DNA from 2 places in the Streptomyces sp. NPDC032745 genome. Region 2 is predicted to be linked to the other one. Evidence: predicted binding sites of a transcription regulator. Region 2 holds the regulator's gene; the other holds the start of a gene.

Region 1 (8,946 bases), on a different contig from region 2:
GAGGAGAAGGGCCGGGCGCTGGCCGTCCACACCCGGCGCGCCGAGGACCCGGAAGCGGCCTTCGCCGCGCTGCGCGAGCCGCTGGCCGAGCTGGCGGCGCGGCACGGGCTGATGGTGGAGCCGGGGCGGGCGGTGCTGGAGTTGCGGCCGCCGGGGATGGACAAGGGCGTGGCCCTGACCGAGTACCTGGCGGAGACGGGTGCCGAGGCCGTGCTGTACGCGGGGGACGACCTGGGCGACCTCGCCGCGTACTCCGCAGTGGAGAAGCGCCGGGCCGACGGTCTGCCGGGGCTGCTGGTGGCCAGCGGCTCGGCCGAGGTCCCCGAACTCGCCGCCCGGGCGGACCTGGTCCTGAACGGCCCGTCGGACGTCGTGGCCTTCCTGGCCGCCCTGGCCGAAGCCATCCGGGCCTGACGGGGCTGTGTCTCAGCCCCGTCGGCGTTTGAGGCGCGGGGTCTGGGGCCGGAGCCCCGGTTCCGGGAAGGGGCGGGGTGGGGAAGGGCCCCGCGCAGCGGCTCCCGCTACGCCTCGCGCAAAGCGTCCAGCTGGGCCGTGAACCAGGCGGTCGGGGGGAGGGCAGTGGCCGCCAGGGCCAGCCGCTTCGTGCGCTCCGCACGCTCCTCGGCCGGCATCGCCAGCGCAGCGTGCAGCGCATCCGCCGTCTCCGACACGTCGTACGGGTTCACCGTCAGCGCGTCCTCGCGGAGCTCCCCGTACGCCCCCGCCCCGGTCGACAGCACCAGCACGCACCCCGCGTCCGAGACCACCGGGATCTCCTTCGCCACCAGGTTCATCCCGTCCCGCACCGGGTTCACCAGCGCCACGTCCGCCAGCCGGTACGCCGCCAGGGAGCGCGCGAAGTCGTCCTTCACCGACACCAGCACCGGCTGCCAGTCCTCCGTGGCGAACTCCTCGTTGATCTGCGCGGCCAGTTCCCGCACCGCCTCCGTGTACGACCGGTACACCGCCAGGTCCTGCCGGGACGGATACGCCGAGGCCAGGTGGACCACCCGGCCCCGCCATTCGGGGTGCTCGGTCAGCAGCTCCCGGTACGCCAGCAGCCCCCGCACGATGTTCTTCGACAGCTCCGTCCGGTCCACCCGGACGATCGACTTGCGGTCCCCGACCTCCGCCCGCAGCGCCGCCAGCTTGTCGTTCACCTCCGGCCGGTGCGCCAGCGCCCGCAGTTCGTCGCCGTCCACGCCCAGCGGGTACACGGCCACGGTCGTCCGCCGGTGCCGCACCGGGCCCCTCGTCATCTTCTCGATGTACCGCGCGTCCCTCGGGTCCACCCCGGCCGCCATCTTCGGCTCCGCGATGCCCCGTTCGTCGTCCAGCTGCGCCGCGGTCATGAAGCTGTGCGCCCACGCCCACGTGTGGAAGCCCACCACGTCCGCCCCGAGCATGCCCCACATCAGCTGCGCCCGGATGTCGCCGGGCAGCATGTCCAGGAACTCGCGCGAGGCCCACGGGGTGTGCGTGAAGTGGCTGATCTTCAGGTCCGGCCGCAGTTCCCGCAGCTCACCCGGGACCAGCGCCAGGTGGTAGTCCTGCACGAGCACCGCCGCGCCCTCGCCGGCCTCCTCGGCGAGCGCCAGCGCGAAGGCGTGGTTGTAGGCGACGTACGACTGCCACTGCCGCCGGAACTGCGCGTCGAAGACCGGCTCGCGCGGGATGTCGTACAGGTGGTGGTGCGTGAACCACAGCACCGAGTTCGCGATGCCGTTGTAGGCGTCGTCGTACGTGGTGGGATCGATGTCCAGCATCCGGACGCCGGGTTCGGAGACACCGCGGCGGACCGCCTCCCGGTCCGCCTCCGACAGCGCCGCGCAGATCCACAGCGCCTCCGGCTGCCGGGCGAGCGCGGCGGAGAGGCCGGACACGAGACCGCCCCCGCCGCGCCGGGCCGTGAGTGTGCCGTCGTCGGAGAGGAGGTAGGAGAGCGGGCCGCGGTTCGCTGCAACGAGTACCTGGGAAGCCATGCCGCGAACCTAGCCCGGGGCCTGCCCGCTCAAACGTCAGTTCCCTCACGCCACCCTGCGGCCGGAGTACTCCTTGACCTCGGTCATCGGCGGCCGCTCCTCGGTGTCCACGGAGTACGTCCGCGGCACGAACCCGTTCGGCCCGCGCTCGAACTGCGTCAGCTCCGGCCGTACCCGGGGGTACCCCCGGCGGTGGCCGGGGGAGTGCCCGCGCGCGAGCCGCAGCTGCGCCGTGCGGTAGATCGCCGCGGCCATCCGGCCCAGCGCCTGGCCGTCCTGATGGCGGTGGAGCCGTACGCCGACGTCCACCTGGGCCAGCGCGTCCAGCCCGACGGTGTGCAGCGCGTCGACCAGCAGGCCGAGCTCGACGCCGTACCCGACGGGGAAGGGCAAACGTTCCAGCAGGGTGCGGCGCACGGCGTACTCGCCGCCCAGCGGCTGCACGAAGCCGGCCAGCTGCGGCCAGTGCAGGTTGAGGAGCGGACGGGCGACCAGCTCGGTCACCCGGCCCCCCTGGCCGGGGGAGCCCGCCAGGGGGCGGTCGTACATCGCCTTGACGAACTGCACGTCCGGCTCGGTCAGCAGCGGGCCGACGATCCCGGACACGAAGGCGGAGGAGAAGTCCCGCAGGTCGGCGTCCACGAAGCAGACGATGTCGCCGGTGGTCGCCAGCAGCGAGCGCCACAGCACCTCGCCCTTGCCGTGCACGGCGGGGATCCGCGGCAGGATGTCGTCGCGGTGCACCACACGGGCACCGGCCTTCGCGGCCACCTCTGCGGTCCGGTCGGCGGAACCGGAGTCGACCACCACCAGTTCGTCGACCAGCGGCACCGGCAGCCCGTCGATCAGATCCCGCCGGATCACCTCGACGATGGCGCCGACCGTCTCCTCTTCGTCGAGCGCGGGCAGGACGACGCTGACCGTGGTGCCTGCCGCCCGCTTGGCGGAAAGCAGCTGGTCGAGCGGTCGGTCGGCCGCGGACCAGGAGCGGTCCGCAAACCAGCGCTCCACCTCTTCCAGCACGTTCGGCACTCCCTGTTTCCTCGTTCGCCCTCGGCGGTTTCAGCCGAAAAGTGATCCATCTCGCGGTTCGGACGGCTGTCTCAACCATCCGGACCTTCCGTTACAGTCTTGAACAACGCGAAGGACCACCGCATGCCGGGGGTCCCCGCGTACAAACGCCCGGACGCGCCATGGAGCGCGCGGCCCGGTGCCATACCGCTCATCCAGAGGGGCAGAGGGACACGGCCCGTTGAAGCCCCGGCAACCCTCCAGTCGGTTCTCGCGCCTGCTTGCAGCAAGCAGCGGGGTCCCCGGCTAGGGAAGGTGCCAATTCCGTCTCATGGCGAAGTGCGCCATGGGGAAGATGAGGAGAAAGGGCCTCGCCATCATGGCTGCACAGACTGTTGCCACCTCTGTCGATCTCGGACCTGCCACCGGCCTCTCGTGTCGTGAGTGCGGTACCCGCTTCGAGCTCGGACCCATCTTCGCCTGCGTCGAGTGCTTCGGACCTCTGGAAGTCGCCTACGACCTCCCCACCGGGGACCCCGAAGCCCTGCGCGCCGCGATCGAGGCCGGCCCGAACAACATCTGGCGCTACGCCCCACTGCTGCCGGTCCCCGCGGACGTGGCTTCCAAGCCGAGCCTGAACCCGGGCTTCACCAAGCTCGTGGACGCGGCCAACCTGGCCAAGGAGCTCGGCGTCACCGGCAAGCTGTACGTCAAGGACGACTCCGGCAACCCGACGCACTCCTTCAAGGACCGCGTCGTGGCCATCGCCGTCGAGGCGGCCCGCGCCTTCGGCTTCACCACCCTGTCCTGCTCCTCCACCGGCAACCTGGCCGGCGCCGTCGGCGCCGCGGCAGCCCGGGCCGGCTTCCGCTCCTGCGTGTTCATCCCGCACGACCTGGAGCAGGGCAAGGTCGTCATGGCCGGTGTGTACGGCGGCGACCTGGTCGGCATCGAGGGCAACTACGACGACGTCAACCGGTTCTGCTCCGAGCTCATCGGCGACCCGCTGGGCGAGGGCTGGGGCTTCGTCAACGTCAACCTGCGCCCCTACTACGGCGAGGGTTCCAAGACGCTCGCGTACGAGATCTGCGAGCAGCTCGGCTGGCAGCTGCCCGACCAGATCGTGATCCCGATCGCGTCCGGCTCGCAGCTGACGAAGATCGACAAGGGTCTGCAGGAGCTGATCAAGCTCGGCCTGGTCGAGGACAAGCCGTACAAGATCTTCGGTGCCCAGGCCGAGGGCTGCTCCCCGGTCTCGACCGCCTTCAAGGCCGGCCACGACGTGGTCCGCCCGCAGAAGCCGAACACCATCGCCAAGTCGCTGGCCATCGGCAACCCGGCCGACGGCCCGTACGTCCTGGACATCGCGCGCCGCACCGGCGGCTACGTCGAGGACGTGACCGACGAGCAGGTCGTCGAGGCGATCAAGATCCTCGCGCAGACCGAGGGCATCTTCGCCGAGACCGCGGGCGGCGTGACCGTCGGCGTGACCAAGAAGCTCATCGAGAACGGGCAGCTCGACCCGGCGCTGACCACGGTGGTCCTGAACACCGGTGACGGCCTCAAGACCCTGGAGGCGGTGGCCGCGGACAGCGGGCAGACCGCCACCATCCGCCCCAGCCTGGACGCGTTCCGCGCCGCCGGCCTGGTCTGATCTCTCCCCGACACCCGGAAAGGCAGTAGCGCCATGAGCGTCAACGTCCGCATCCCCACCATCCTGCGCACCTACACCGGCGGCCAGGCCGAGGTCACCGCCGAGGGCGCGAAGCTCTCCGAGGTCATCGCCTCCCTGGAGGCGAACCACCCGGGCATCGCTGCGCGCGTCCTGGACGACCAGGGCAAGCTGCGCCGCTTCGTGAACGTGTACGTCAACGACGACGACGTGCGCTTCGAGGGCGGCCTGGACGCGGTGACGCCGGACGGCGCGGGCGTCTCGATCATTCCCGCCGTCGCCGGCGGCTGCTGACGCAAGAACCCCTGAATTACCCCCTCCGGTAAAAGCGGAGGGGGTAATTCTGCTTGGTTGGGCGCGGTAGGGTTGGGGAAGTCCCCTCCGCTGGACTTGCCCGCCGCATATGAGCGGGTCGCGTGAGGGTTGACATTGAGTCAATATGCAAGCGCGTTATGAGGCTTTGGCGAGATATGCCGGGTCCGAGTTGCCCGGCAATATGCCAAATTTTCACTCTATTTCAATGTATCCCCGTGTCCAGATTTCTCGTCGGATTGACCTGTTGCAGACAGCAGCGGTGCAGATACATTCAGCCCCGGTCGAGGCGTTCCGGCGCAAGTTCTGACCCGGGACCGCGAAGTGCGGTCCTGCGCAAGGGCCAGTAATAGGGGAGTTAGGCATGGCTCAGGGCACCGTCAAGTGGTTCAACGCGGAGAAGGGCTACGGCTTCATCGCGGTCGACGGTGGTGCGGATGTGTTCGTCCACTACAGCGCCATCCAGATGGACGGGTACCGCACCCTTGAAGAGGGTCAGCGGGTCGAGTTCGAGATCTCGCAGGGTCAGAAGGGTCCGCAGGCGGACATGGTCAAGCTCGCCGTCTAGCCCCGGCGCGATCGACCACCGACGCATGACGCACGAGGGTCCACATCCTTGAGGAGGGATGTGGGCCCTCGACGCATGTCCGGGCGCCGACGCGGGCGGCGGCCCGGCGTTCCCCCAAGCCGCTTGCACTCGAGGGGGTCGAGTGCTAATCATTGGCGTTAGCACTCTCGTGCCGAGAGTGCTACTACACAGGACCGGGTCGGTGAGGCCCGCAGGGTCCGGCGGGAAGGAACCGCCGGGCACGCAGGCCGTCCGTCGCGGGCGCGGGCGCGGTCCGGAGCAATCCAGCCCTCCCCCCGTACCGACGGTGCAGGGGGAACCCCAGTCCTGGAGGACCACTTCAGATGGCCAAGATCATTGCGTTCGACGAGGAGGCCCGGCGCGGTCTCGAGCGCGGGATGAACCAGCTCGCCGACGCCGTCAAGGTCACCCTTGGCCCCAAGGGTCGCAACGTCGTCCTTGAGAAGAAGTGGGGCGCCCCCACGATCACCAACGATGGTGTCTCCATCGCCAAGGAGATCGAGCTCGAGGACCCGTACGAGAAGATCGGCGCCGAGCTGGTCAAGGAAGTCGCCAAGAAGACGGACGACGTCGCCGGCGACGGTACGACCACCGCCACCGTTCTCGCCCAGGCGCTCGTCCGCGAGGGCCTGCGCAACGTGGCCGCCGGTGCCAACCCGATGGCCCTCAAGCGCGGCATCGAGAAGGCCGTCGAGGCCGTCTCCGCCGCCCTGCTCGACCAGGCGAAGGATGTCGAGACCAAGGAGCAGATCGCTTCCACGGCCTCCATCTCCGCCGCCGACACCCAGATCGGCGAGCTCATCGCCGAGGCCATGGACAAGGTCGGCAAGGAAGGCGTCATCACCGTCGAGGAGTCCCAGACCTTCGGTCTGGAGCTCGAGCTCACCGAGGGCATGCGCTTCGACAAGGGCTACATCTCGGCGTACTTCGCCACCGACATGGAGCGTATGGAGGCGTCCCTGGACGACCCGTACATCCTGATCGTCAACTCCAAGATCGGCAACGTGAAGGACCTCCTTCCGCTGCTCGAGAAGGTCATGCAGTCCGGCAAGCCGCTGCTGATCATCGCCGAGGACGTCGAGGGCGAGGCCCTGTCGACCCTGGTCGTCAACAAGATCCGCGGCACCTTCCGCTCCGTCGCCGTCAAGGCTCCGGGCTTCGGCGACCGCCGCAAGGCCATGCTCGGCGACATCGCCATCCTCACGGGCGGCACGGTCATCTCCGAGGAGGTCGGCCTCAAGCTCGAGAACGCGGGCCTCGACCTGCTCGGCCGCGCCCGCAAGGTCGTCATCTCCAAGGACGAGACCACGATCGTCGACGGCTCCGGTGACAGCGACCAGGTTCAGGGTCGCGTCAACCAGATCCGCGCCGAGATCGAGAACTCCGACTCGGACTACGACCGCGAGAAGCTCCAGGAGCGCCTCGCGAAGCTGGCCGGCGGCGTGGCCGTCATCAAGGCCGGCGCCGCGACCGAGGTGGAGCTCAAGGAGCGCAAGCACCGCATCGAGGACGCCGTTCGCAACGCGAAGGCGGCCGTCGAGGAGGGCATCGTCGCCGGTGGTGGCGTGGCCCTGCTCCAGGCCTCCGTGGTCTTCGAGAAGCTCGACCTGTCGGGTGACGAGGCGACCGGCGCCAACGCCGTGAAGCTCGCCCTGGAGGCCCCGCTCAAGCAGATCGCCGTCAACGGTGGTCTCGAGGGTGGCGTCGTCGTGGAGAAGGTCCGCAACCTGACCGTCGGCTGGGGCCTGAACGCCGCGACCGGCGAGTACGTGGACATGATCGCCGAGGGCATCATCGACCCGGCGAAGGTCACGCGCTCTGCCCTGCAGAACGCCGCGTCCATCGCCGCGCTGTTCCTGACGACCGAGGCCGTCATCGCCGACAAGCCCGAGAAGGCCGGCGCCCCGGCCGGCGGCGGCATGCCGGGCGGTGACATGGACTTCTGATCGGCCCCTGGCTGATCGGCTGTTCTTCGACCGAGGGCGGCACTCCCCACACGGGGGGTGCCGCCCTCGGGCGTTTCCCGGTCCTCTAGAAACCGGTGGTGTCGAGCGCGAACCCGAACGGCTCGGGGACCTGCAGGGGCTCCCCGAAGGACACCGTCGTACGGGAGCGGTATCCGTGCGGCGAGGGGTCCCAGAAGCAGGTGATCTCCGAGTCCTGCATGTCGACGACCAGGTGGACGGGCACGAGCCGGCCGTACACGTCGAGCTTCTCGTTCCAGTCCGCGTCCCTGGTGGAGACGGACGTGAACTCTCCGACCAGTGACAGGGCCGCTCCGTCCGCGTGCAGCCCCTCCTGCTCGAAGGCCGCCTCGTCCGCGACGTAGAGGTCTGGTCCGTAGCCGCGCTCCGCTGCCTCGAACCGGAAGAGGAAGGGCGAGGTGTCCGCGAATTGCCCCTCGGGGACGTGGGCCTGGAGCTGCTCGCGCAAAAGACGCATGCGACGGGAGTAGCGCAGCTTGGAGAACGGCGACACGATGATCTTCCCCCGGATGAGCTCGGCCTTATAGCCGTCTGGCGTGTCCATCTCCGCAACCGTGCGCAGGAGCGTCTCGAATGTCGGCGGTGCCGCCTGCTCTATCGGTGTGGCCCGTTCGATCATGATCGTCACCGTGATCCTCCGCGTGGCGTGCCGTGCACTGGGCGTGAGCCCCGTTCCAGGCTAGCGGCGCGTGGGTGGCCGCGCCCGGGTGCCGAGACGGATCACCACCCAACAGGGCGGTTTGGTTGACTGGGGGGATGAGCGAGCTGTTCGTGAAGATCTGCGGGTTGAAAACCGGGTCGGACGTCGACGTGGCCGTGGCCGCCGGGGCCGATGCCGTCGGGTTCGTCTTCGCGCCGGGGAGTCCGCGTACCGTCGACGCCGCCACGGCGCGGGCGCTGGCCGCCGAGGTGCCGGACTCGGTGCTGACCGTCGGGGTGTTCCGCGGGCAGCCGGTCGAGGAGGTCCGGCGGCTGACCGAGGAGAGCGGCGTACGGGGAGTCCAGCTGCACGGGGACGAGGGGCCCGAGTACTACGAGGCGCTGCGCGCCGAGGGGCGGACCCTGCTGCGGGCCACCGCCGAACACGTGAAGCGCTGCGGGGAGTACGGGGAGGACCTGCTGCTGCTCGACGCGCCCGACCCCGGCTCCGGCAAGCCGTGGAACTGGGGCTCGGCGGAGTTCACCGCCCCGGAGGGCCGCTGGCTGCTGGCCGGCGGGCTGACCCCGGGCAACGTCCGGGAGGCCGTGGAGACCACCGGCGCCTGGGGCGTGGACGTGTCCAGCGGGGTCGAGCGGGAGCGCGGCGTGAAGGACCCCGGCCTGATCCGCGCCTTCATCGGGGCCGCCCGCGGCTGACCCCGCCGCACCGCCGTCAGGACGCGCGCCAGACCGTCA
Region 2 (8,946 bases):
ATGTCGTGCGCGGCCACCCCGGCGCGGAGCATCTGGCGCTGGGTGCCCTCGCCCGGGTCGAAGAGGATGCCCTCGCCGTCCCAGCGCAGGAGGTAGCCGTTGTGGTTGCGGTGGCGGGTGGGCACCTGACTGGCGGTACCCAGCACCACGAACTCTCGTACGGACACGGTCTATCCGGGGGGCCACTGGAGGCCGCGCCCGCCGAGGACGTGCGCGTGCGCGTGGAACACGGTCTGGCCTGCGCCGGCGCCGGTGTTGAACACGATCCGGTAGCCGTGGCCGTCGATCTTCTCCTCGGCGGCGATCTCTCCGGCCACGCGCAGCAGGTCGGCGGCGACGGCCGGCTCGGCGGCGGCGAGCGAGGCGGCGTCCGGGTAGTGCACGCGCGGGATCACGAGGACGTGCGTGGGCGCCTGCGGGTTGATGTCCCGGAAGGCGAACGTCGTCTCGGTCTCCCGGACCACGGTCGCCGGGATGTTCCCCGCGACGATCTTGCAGAACAGGCAGTCCGCCTGCGGTTCCCCGGCCATTGCTCCGCCTTCCGTGACAGTGGCGTTGACGGGCCGTCGACGCCGACGTTGATCAGCTCCGGCATCGTAACCGGCGCCGTCGGCGGCCTCATACGCGTTTTCAGGACCAGCGGCCGGTGCGCGCCAGCAGGACCGCCGTCGCCGCGGTGCCGGCGGTGGAGGTGCGCAGGACCGAGGAGCCCAGGCGGTAGGGGTGGGCGCCGGCTTCCGCGAAGACGGCCAGCTCCTCCGGGGAGACCCCGCCCTCCGGTCCGACGACCAGGACGATGGAGCCCCCGGCCGGGAGCTCGGCCGTGGCCAGGGCCCCCGAGGGCGCGTCCCGGTCCTCGTGGAGGACCATCGCCAGGTCGGCGCCGGCCAGCAGCGCCGCGACCTGCTTCGTGGACATGGCCTCCGCCACCTCGGGGAAGCGGACCCGGCGGGACTGCTTGCCCGCCTCCCGGGCCGTGGCCCGCCACTTGGCCAGGGACTTGGCGCCGCGGTCGCCGCGCCACTGGGTGATGCAGCGCGAGGCCTGCCAGGGGACGATCGCGTCCACGCCGGTCTCGGTCATGGTCTCGACGGCGAGCTCGCCGCGGTCCCCCTTGGGCAGGGCCTGGACGACCGTGATCCGGACGGCCGGCTCCGGCTCCTCCTCGATGGCGTGCAGGTCCGTGACGACCAGCCGGTCCTTGCCCTCGGCGGCCTTGACCACGCCCTCCGTCCAGTGACCGCGCCCGTCGGTGAGGACCACGTCCTCGCCCGGGTTCAGCCGTTTCACGGAGACCGCGTGCCGGCCCTCCGGGCCGTCGAGCACGAACTCCGGCCCCGCGGGGACCTCTTCGACCACGAACACGGGGGCGGTCATGACGTACTCCTCTTCTGCATTGCCTTCAACGCACTCTGGGCCTCGGCCAGTTCGGCCGCCAGCACCTCCACCAGCTCCCCCGCGGGCAGGGCCCGCGCCAGCCGGTGCCCCTGGCCCGCCCACAGGGCCATGCCCTGCGGGTCCCCGGCCGCGGCGGCGGCCTTGCGCAGCCCGGCGGTCATGTGGTGGATCTGCGGGTACGCGGCCGGGGCGTACGGCCCGTGCTCCCGCATGAAGCGGTTCACCAGGCCGCGGGCCGGCCGCCCCGAGAACGCCCTGGTCAGCTCCGTGTGGGCGAACAGGGGGTCCGTCAGCGCCTTCTTGTGCAGCGGGTGCGCCCCCGATTCGGGGCAGGCCAGGAACGCGGTGCCGAGCTGCGCCGCCTCCGCGCCCGCCGCCAGCAGCGCCGCGATCTGCGAGCCGCGCATCAGGCCGCCCGCCGCGATGATCGGGAGGGCCACGGCCTCCCGCACCTGCGCCACCAGCGCGAGCAGGCCCACGCCCGCCGTGCCGTCGGCCTGCGGGTCGTCGCGGTGGGTGCCCTGGTGGCCGCCGGCCTCCACGCCCTGGACGCAGACGGAGTCGGCGCCCGCGGCCTGTGCGGCGCGGGCCTCGTCCACCGAGGTGACGGTGACGACCGAGTACGTGCCCGCCTTGCGCAGGGAGGCGAGGACCACGGGCGTGGGGCAGCCGAAGGTGAACGAGACCACGGGAACGGGGTCTTCGAGGAGGATCGCGAGCTTGGCGTCGTAGCCGTCGTCGCTGGTGCCGATGATGTCCTCGTCGGCCAGGGAGATGTCGTACCAGCTGGCCTCGCCGGCCAGCTGCCCGCGGTACGCCTCCACGGCGGCCGGGTCCACGTAGCCGGTCTGCGGCATGAAGAGGTTCACGCCGAACGGGCGCCGGGTGAGCGCGCGCAGCCGTTTGATCTCCTGGTACATGCCGTCGGCGGTCTTGTAGCCGCCGGCCAGGAAGCCCAGCCCGCCCGCCTCGCACACGGCGGCGGCGAGCGGCGGACAGGAGGCACCGCCCGCCATGGGAGCCTGCACGATCGGGTACGGGGAGAGACCGTTCGGTGCGGAGGACATGCACTGCATCGTGCCATGTCCCGCTCACCGGGCCGAATCACGGCATTCGCCTGGCATAGTCCGCTTCAGCGGGCGCGGCCGGATCAATGCGCCGAGCCCGGTCCGGGGCATCCCCGGACCGGGCTCGTACGCGTGCTCGCGGGCCGGTCAGCGGCCGTTGAAGGCGTCCTTCAGGCGGCTGAACAGGCCCTGCTGACCCGGCGCGAACTGGCCCATGGGCCGCTCCTCGCCGCGCAGCTTGGCGAGCTGGCGCAGCAGCTCCTCCTGCTGGGCGTCCAGCTTGCCCGGGGTGGTGACCTCGACGTGGACGATCAGGTCGCCGCGGCCGCCGCCGCGCAGGTGCGTGACACCGCGCCCGTGCAGCGGGATCGACTGGCCCGACCCGGTGCCGGGGCGGATGTCGATCTCCTCCAGGCCGTCCAGCGTCTCCAGCGGGCACTTGGTGCCGAGGGCCGCGGCCGTCATGGGGATGGTCACCGTGCAGTGCAGGTCGTCCCCGCGCCGCTGGAAGGTCGGGTGCGACAGCTCGTGGATCTCCACGTACAGGTCGCCGGCGGGGCCGCCGCCGGGGCCGACCTCGCCCTCGCCCGCGAGCTGGATCCGGGTGCCGTTCTCGACACCGGCAGGGATCTTGACCGTGAGGCTGCGGCGGGAGCGGACCCGGCCGTCGCCCGCGCACTCGGGGCACGGGGTCGGAACCACGGTGCCGAAGCCCTGGCACTGCGGGCAGGGGCGCGAGGTCATGACCTGGCCCAGGAAGGACCGGGTGACCTGCGACACCTCACCGCGGCCACGGCACATGTCACACGTCTGCGCCGAGGTGCCGGGGGCGGCTCCCTCGCCGGAGCAGGTGGTGCAGACGACGGCCGTGTCGACCTGGATGTCCTTGGTCGTGCCGAAGGCGGCCTCGTCCAGCTCCAGGTCGAGGCGGATCATGGCGTCCTGGCCGCGGCGGGTCCGCGAGCGCGGTCCGCGCTGCGAGGCCTGGCCGAAGAAGGCGTCCATGATGTCGGAGAAGTTGCCGAAGCCACCCGCGCCGAAGCCGCCCGCGCCGCCACCGCCCGAGGAGGACAGCGGGTCGCCGCCGAGGTCGTAGACCTGCTTCTTCTGCGGGTCCGAGAGCACCTCGTAGGCCGCGTTGATCTCCTTGAAGCGCTCCTGCGTCTTCGGATCCGGATTCACGTCCGGGTGGAGTTCGCGCGCGAGGCGGCGGAAGGCCTTCTTGATCTCGTCCTGCGATGCGTCGCGGCGCACGCCGAGAACGGCGTAGTAGTCCGTGGCCACTTACGACTCCGCCAGGATCTGTCCGACGTAACGTGCCACTGCGCGTACCGCTCCCATCGTTCCGGGGTAGTCCATGCGGGTCGGTCCGACCACGCCGAGTTTGGCGACAGTTTCGCCGCCCGAACCGTAGCCGACCGAGACGACGGACGTGGAGTTCAGTCCCTCGTAGGCATTCTCATGCCCGATCCGTACGGCCATTCCCGACTCGTTGGCCTCGCCGAGCAGCTTGAGGAGCACGACCTGCTCCTCCAGCGCCTCGAGCACCGGCCTGATCGTCAGGGGAAAATCGTGTCCGAAGCGCGTGAGATTGGCGGTTCCGCCGATCATCAGCCGCTCCTCGGCCTCCTCTACCAGCGTCTCCAGCAGGGTCGCGAGCACGGTCGACACCGTGCTGCGGTCATCCGGGTCGAACGACTCCGGCAGGTCCTGCACGAGCTGCGGCACGTCCGTGAACCGGCGGCCGACGACCCGGCTGTTGAGCCGCGCCCGCAGATCGGCGAGCGAGGTCTCGCCGAACGGCGTCTGGCAGTCGACGAGCCGCTGCTCGACCCGTCCTGTATCGGTGATCAGCACGAGCATGAGCCGGGCCGGAGCGAGCGACAGCAGTTCGACGTGCCGGACCGTGGACCGGGTCAGGCTCGGGTACTGGACGACGGCGACCTGCCGGGTGAGCTGCGCGAGCAGCCGCACCGTACGGCCGACCACGTCGTCGAGGTCGACGGCCCCGTCGAGGAAGTTCTGGATGGCCCGGCGCTCGGGCGTCGACAGCGGCTTGACCCCCGCCAGCTTGTCGACGAAGAGCCGGTAGCCCTTGTCCGTGGGGATCCGGCCGGCGCTGGTGTGGGGCTGCGCGATGTAGCCCTCCTCCTCCAGCACGGCCATGTCGTTGCGCACGGTGGCGGGCGAGACGCCGAGGCGGTGCCGCTCGGTGAGCGCCTTGGAGCCGACCGGCTCCTCCGTCCCGACGTAGTCCTGGACGATGGCGCGCAGCACTTCGAGTCTGCGTTCGCTGAGCATCGCGCGCACACCTCCAGTTCTGGTCCGTTGTCTTGGTCGTTGCTTGTCGACTGGCACTCTGATCGTTCGAGTGCCAGAGATCCCCCGCTCAGTGTACGGCCGGGTAGTAAGACCCTGGCAAGGGAGGCCCGCCAGGGTAGCGTCGCGGCATGGACGTGCGTTGGGAAGAGGCGGGCTGGGAGCGGCTGACCGGGCGGACCGGACGGCGACGGCTCCCGGTGTGGGACTGCACCGTGGGACTGGTGGTGGGGGACGAGTCGGTGCTCCTGATCGACCCGGGTTCGTGCGTACGCGAAGGCACGCAGCTGCGGGCCGAGGCGGAGCGGCTGACCGGCCGGCGCGTGACGCATATCGCATTCACGCACGGTCATTTCGATCACGTACTGGGCGTGGCGGCGTTCGCCGGGGCCGAGGTGTACGGGGCGGTCGGGCTGGACGCGGAGCTGTCGACGGGCCGGGAGGAGCTGCGCGTCAGTGCGGTCCTGCAGGGTCTCGCGGAGGCCGAGGCCGCCGAGGCGGTGGACCTGCTGGTGGTGCCGGGGCATTCCGTGTCGGGCGAATGGACGCTGGAGCTGGGCGGGGTGCAGGTGCTGCTGGCCAACGTCGGGCCCGGGCACACCCGGTACGACCTGGCGGTGTTCGTTCCGGGCGAGCGCGAGACGGTGTTCTGCGGGGACCTCGTCGAGGAGTCGGGCGAGCCGCAGGCGGGCAGCGACGCGGTGCCGGCGCAGTGGCCGGCCGCGCTGGACCGGCTGCTGTCGCTGGGCGGGGACGACGCACTGTACGTGCCGGGTCACGGAGCGGTGGTCGATGCGGGCTTCGTGCGTGCGCAACGAGCCACACTGGCCGCCCGTTTCGGCGTGTCGGAGGCGTGATCGGCGCGCCTCTCCTAGTGTCGGCCGGATGCGTGAGTACTCCCCCGACCTGACCCCGCAGTGGAAGCGCCCCAAGGCCGTACCGGAGGTGGCGGCCGAGCCGGACCTGGTGGTCGAGGTGGCCGGTACGGACTTCTGCGGAGCGGTGGTGGCCTGCGAGGCGGGCACGGTGACCCTGGAGGACCGCTTCGGCAAGCGGCGGGTGTTCCCGCTGGAGCCGCGGGGGTTCCTGCTGGAGGGCGCCGTGGTGACCCTGACCCGCCCCGCAAGGGCCCCTTCGGCGCCCTTGCGCACGGCCTCGGGGTCCCTCGCCGTCCCGGGGGCGCGCGCCCGCGTGGCGCGCGCCGGGCGGATCTACGTCGAGGGCCGGCACGACGCGGAGCTGGTGGAGCGGGTCTGGGGCGACGACCTGCGGATCGAGGGCGTGGTGGTGGAGTACCTGGAGGGCATCGACGACCTCCCGGCGGTGGTCGCGGACTTCGCCCCGACGGCCGACGCCCGCCTCGGCGTCCTGGTGGACCACCTGGTCCCGGGCTCGAAGGAGTCCCGCATCGCGGCGTCGGTGACCTCGTCGGACGTCCTGATCGTCGGCCACCCGTACGTGGACGTCTGGCAGGCGGTGAAGCCGTCCGCGCTGGGCATCGCCGCCTGGCCGGTGATCCCGCCGGGCCAGGACTGGAAGACGGGCGTCTGCAGGGCGCTGGGCTGGCCGGAGAACACCGGGGCCGCCTGGCAGCACATCCTGTCCCGCGTGACGTCCTACAAGGACCTGGAGCCGGTCCTGCTGGGCCGCGTGGAGGAACTCATCGACTTCGTCACGGCGCCCTGACCCGAGCTACGGCAGGGTGCCGAACTCCGTGGTGTCGATCGTGACGCCGAGGACGTCGAGCGGCAGCGGCTCACCGAACTTGCTGGTCCGCTCGGTCCGGTAGTCGGCCTCTTCTCCAGCGCCGAAAGGTTCGGTGAGTACCACGCACTTGGCCTGGAAGGGATCGATGATCAGATACGTGGGGATGCCGCCCGCCGCGTAGATCGAGCGCTTCGTCACGTAGTCACGCAGCTTGCTGGTCTTGGAGACGACCTCGACCACCATCGCCAGGGTTTGGGCGGGCAGCAGACGACCCGACTCGGGCGCCGCGTCGGCCGGCAGGACCACGAGGTCCGGCTGCGGCTCGGACGACTCCGCCGGAATGTCCACGTCCTGCGTCTGGAGCGGATACCAGCGCCCCACGGGGATCTGCCGCTGAACGAACATGACGATCAGGTTGTGGACCAGGTCCGGCCCCGCCGTCATCACGATTTCCTCCCTGAGGAGCTCGACCTTGACCCCCTCGGGAGCCTCGAAGCTCTCGAAGTACTCGGTCATCCGGCGATCGTCCACAGCGGTCATCTCCGTGCCCTCCACTTCTGTCGCCGGGTATGCGACAGAAGGCTACGAACAGGCTAGGCCGCCCCTGCCCGTATCCGCATCGATTCACGCCTCCGAGTGGTCAGTCCACCAGGTCCCGGACCACCGCGTCGGCCAGCAGCCGCCCGCGCAGGGTCAGGACGGCGCGGCCCGCCTCGTACGGGGCGGCCTCCAGGAGGCCGTCGGACAGGGCGCGGCGGGAGGCCGCGAGGCCGGCCGGGGCCAGCAGGGACAGCGGGACGCCGTCCACCAGGCGGAGCTCCAGCAGGATCCGCTCCACCCGGCGGTCCTCCTCGGAGAGGAGCTCGCGGCCCGCGCCCGGGGAGCGGCCCTCCGCGAGGGCGGCGGCGTAGGCGCCCGGGTGCTTCACGTTCCACCAGCGGACCCCGCCCACGTGCGAGTGGGCTCCGGGGCCCGCGCCCCACCAGTCGGCGCCGCGCCAGTACAGCTCGTTGTGCAGGCAGCGGCCCGCCTCCGAGGTGGCCCAGTTCGAGACCTCGTACCAGGAGTACCCGGCCTCGGCCATCACCGAGTCCGCGATCAGGTACCGGTCCGCGTGCACGTCGTCGTCGGTCATCGGGACCTCGCCCCGCCGGATCCGCCGCGCCAGCTGGGTGCCCTCCTCGACGATCAGCGCGTAGGCGCTGATGTGGTCCGGCCCGGCGCCGAGCGCGGCGGCCAGGGAGGCCTGCCAGTCCTCATCGGACTCCCCCGGGGTGCCGTAGATCAGGTCGAGGTTCACGTGCTCGAAGCCCGCCGCCCGCGCCTCCGCGACGCACGCCTCCGGCCGGCCCGGCGTGTGCGTGCGGTCGAGCACCTTCAGGACGTGCTGCTTCGCGCTCTGCATGCCGAAGGAGATCCGGTTGAAGCCCCCGGCCCGCAGCTCCGCCAGGTACTCCGGGTTCACCGACTCCGGATTGGCCTCCGTGGTGATCTCGGCGTCCTCGGCCAGCCCGAATTCGTCCCGGATCGCCGCGAGCATCCGTACGAGGTCCGCGGCCGGCAGCAGCGTCGGCGTACCGCCGCCCACGAACACCGTGCGGACGGCCCGCGGGTCGTCGCCGAGCACCTTGCGGGCGAGGCGGACCTCGTCGATCAGGGTGTCGGCGTAGTTCTCCCGGGAGGCGAGCACGCCGCCGGTGCCGCGCAGCTCGGTCGCGGTGTAGGTGTTGAAGTCGCAGTACCCGCACCGCGTGGCGCAGTACGGGACGTGCAGGTAGAACCCGAGCGGCCGGTCCCCGCCGCCCGCCAGGGCATGCGACGGCAGCGAGCCGTCTTCGGGCATGGGTTCACCGTCGGGCAGTGCGGAAGGCATGCACCCATTGTCCCGCACCCCGGCCGGGGGCCCGGCCGCTCGCCGCCGCCCCTGGGCCCCTCGTACCTCCCGCTGCCGCCCGCTGCCGCGCTACGCCTCGCGCGAGCCCTCGTACATCTCGTCGATCAGGTGCTTGAACTCACGCTCGACGGCCGGCCGCTTCAGCTTCAGGCTGGGCGTGAGGTCGCCGTGCTCCACGTCGAGGTCGCGGGGCAGGATCCGGAACTTCTTGACCGTCTGCCAGCGCTGCAGGCCCTCGTTCAGGGTCTGGACGTACGTCTCGATCAGCCGGTTCGTCTCCGCCGCGGCCAGGACCTCGGCGTACGTCTTGCCCTCGAGCCCGTTCTCGGCGGCCCAGCCCATGATCGACGGCTCGTCGAGCGCGACCAGGGCGGCGCAGAAGTTCCGGTCGGCGCCGTGCACCACGATGCTCGACACGTACGGGCAGATCGCCTTGAACCGGCCCTCGATCTCGGCCGGGGCGACGTACTTGCCGTTCGAGGTCTTGATCAGGTCCTTCTTGCGGTCCGTGATGCGCAGGTAGCCGTCGGGCGAGAGCTCGCCGATGTCTCCCGTGTGCAG

Evidence for each region. The regulator HrcA, encoded in region 2, represses chaperone genes, less so after heat shock. The targets are predictions, from matches to a motif close to TTNGCACTCNGNNNNNCNGAGTGCNAA.
Region 1: groL (chaperonin GroEL) is a predicted target of HrcA. The motif match lies at 5,704-5,730, and genes of this name have one in related genera.

What each region holds. Positions count from the first base shown of each region.
Region 1 is NZ_JBVING010000006.1:42,245-51,190, forward strand. It holds gene otsB (trehalose-phosphatase) at 1-414, shown strand, start outside; gene ACZ5WG_RS17215 (alpha,alpha-trehalose-phosphate synthase (UDP-forming)) at 522-1,982, opposite strand; gene ACZ5WG_RS17220 (glucosyl-3-phosphoglycerate synthase) at 2,028-3,005, opposite strand; SAM riboswitch class I at 3,202-3,355, shown strand; gene thrC (threonine synthase) at 3,373-4,647, shown strand; gene ACZ5WG_RS17230 (MoaD/ThiS family protein) at 4,681-4,959, shown strand; gene ACZ5WG_RS17235 (cold-shock protein) at 5,342-5,545, shown strand; gene groL (chaperonin GroEL) at 5,890-7,512, shown strand; gene ACZ5WG_RS17245 (Uma2 family endonuclease) at 7,598-8,095, opposite strand; gene ACZ5WG_RS17250 (phosphoribosylanthranilate isomerase) at 8,308-8,907, shown strand; gene ACZ5WG_RS17255 (serine/threonine-protein kinase) at 8,924-8,946, opposite strand, start outside.
Region 2 is NZ_JBVING010000004.1:153,983-162,928, forward strand. It holds gene ACZ5WG_RS11975 (ribonuclease Z) at 1-167, opposite strand, end outside; gene ACZ5WG_RS11980 (histidine triad nucleotide-binding protein) at 171-530, opposite strand; gene ACZ5WG_RS11985 (16S rRNA (uracil(1498)-N(3))-methyltransferase) at 631-1,377, opposite strand; gene ACZ5WG_RS11990 (nitronate monooxygenase) at 1,374-2,465, opposite strand; gene dnaJ (molecular chaperone DnaJ) at 2,613-3,749, opposite strand; gene hrcA (heat-inducible transcriptional repressor HrcA) at 3,750-4,766, opposite strand; gene ACZ5WG_RS12005 (MBL fold metallo-hydrolase) at 4,916-5,641, shown strand; gene ACZ5WG_RS12010 (DUF3097 domain-containing protein) at 5,670-6,470, shown strand; gene ACZ5WG_RS12015 (Uma2 family endonuclease) at 6,477-7,031, opposite strand; gene hemW (radical SAM family heme chaperone HemW) at 7,132-8,364, opposite strand; gene ACZ5WG_RS12025 (AMP-dependent synthetase/ligase) at 8,455-8,946, opposite strand, start outside.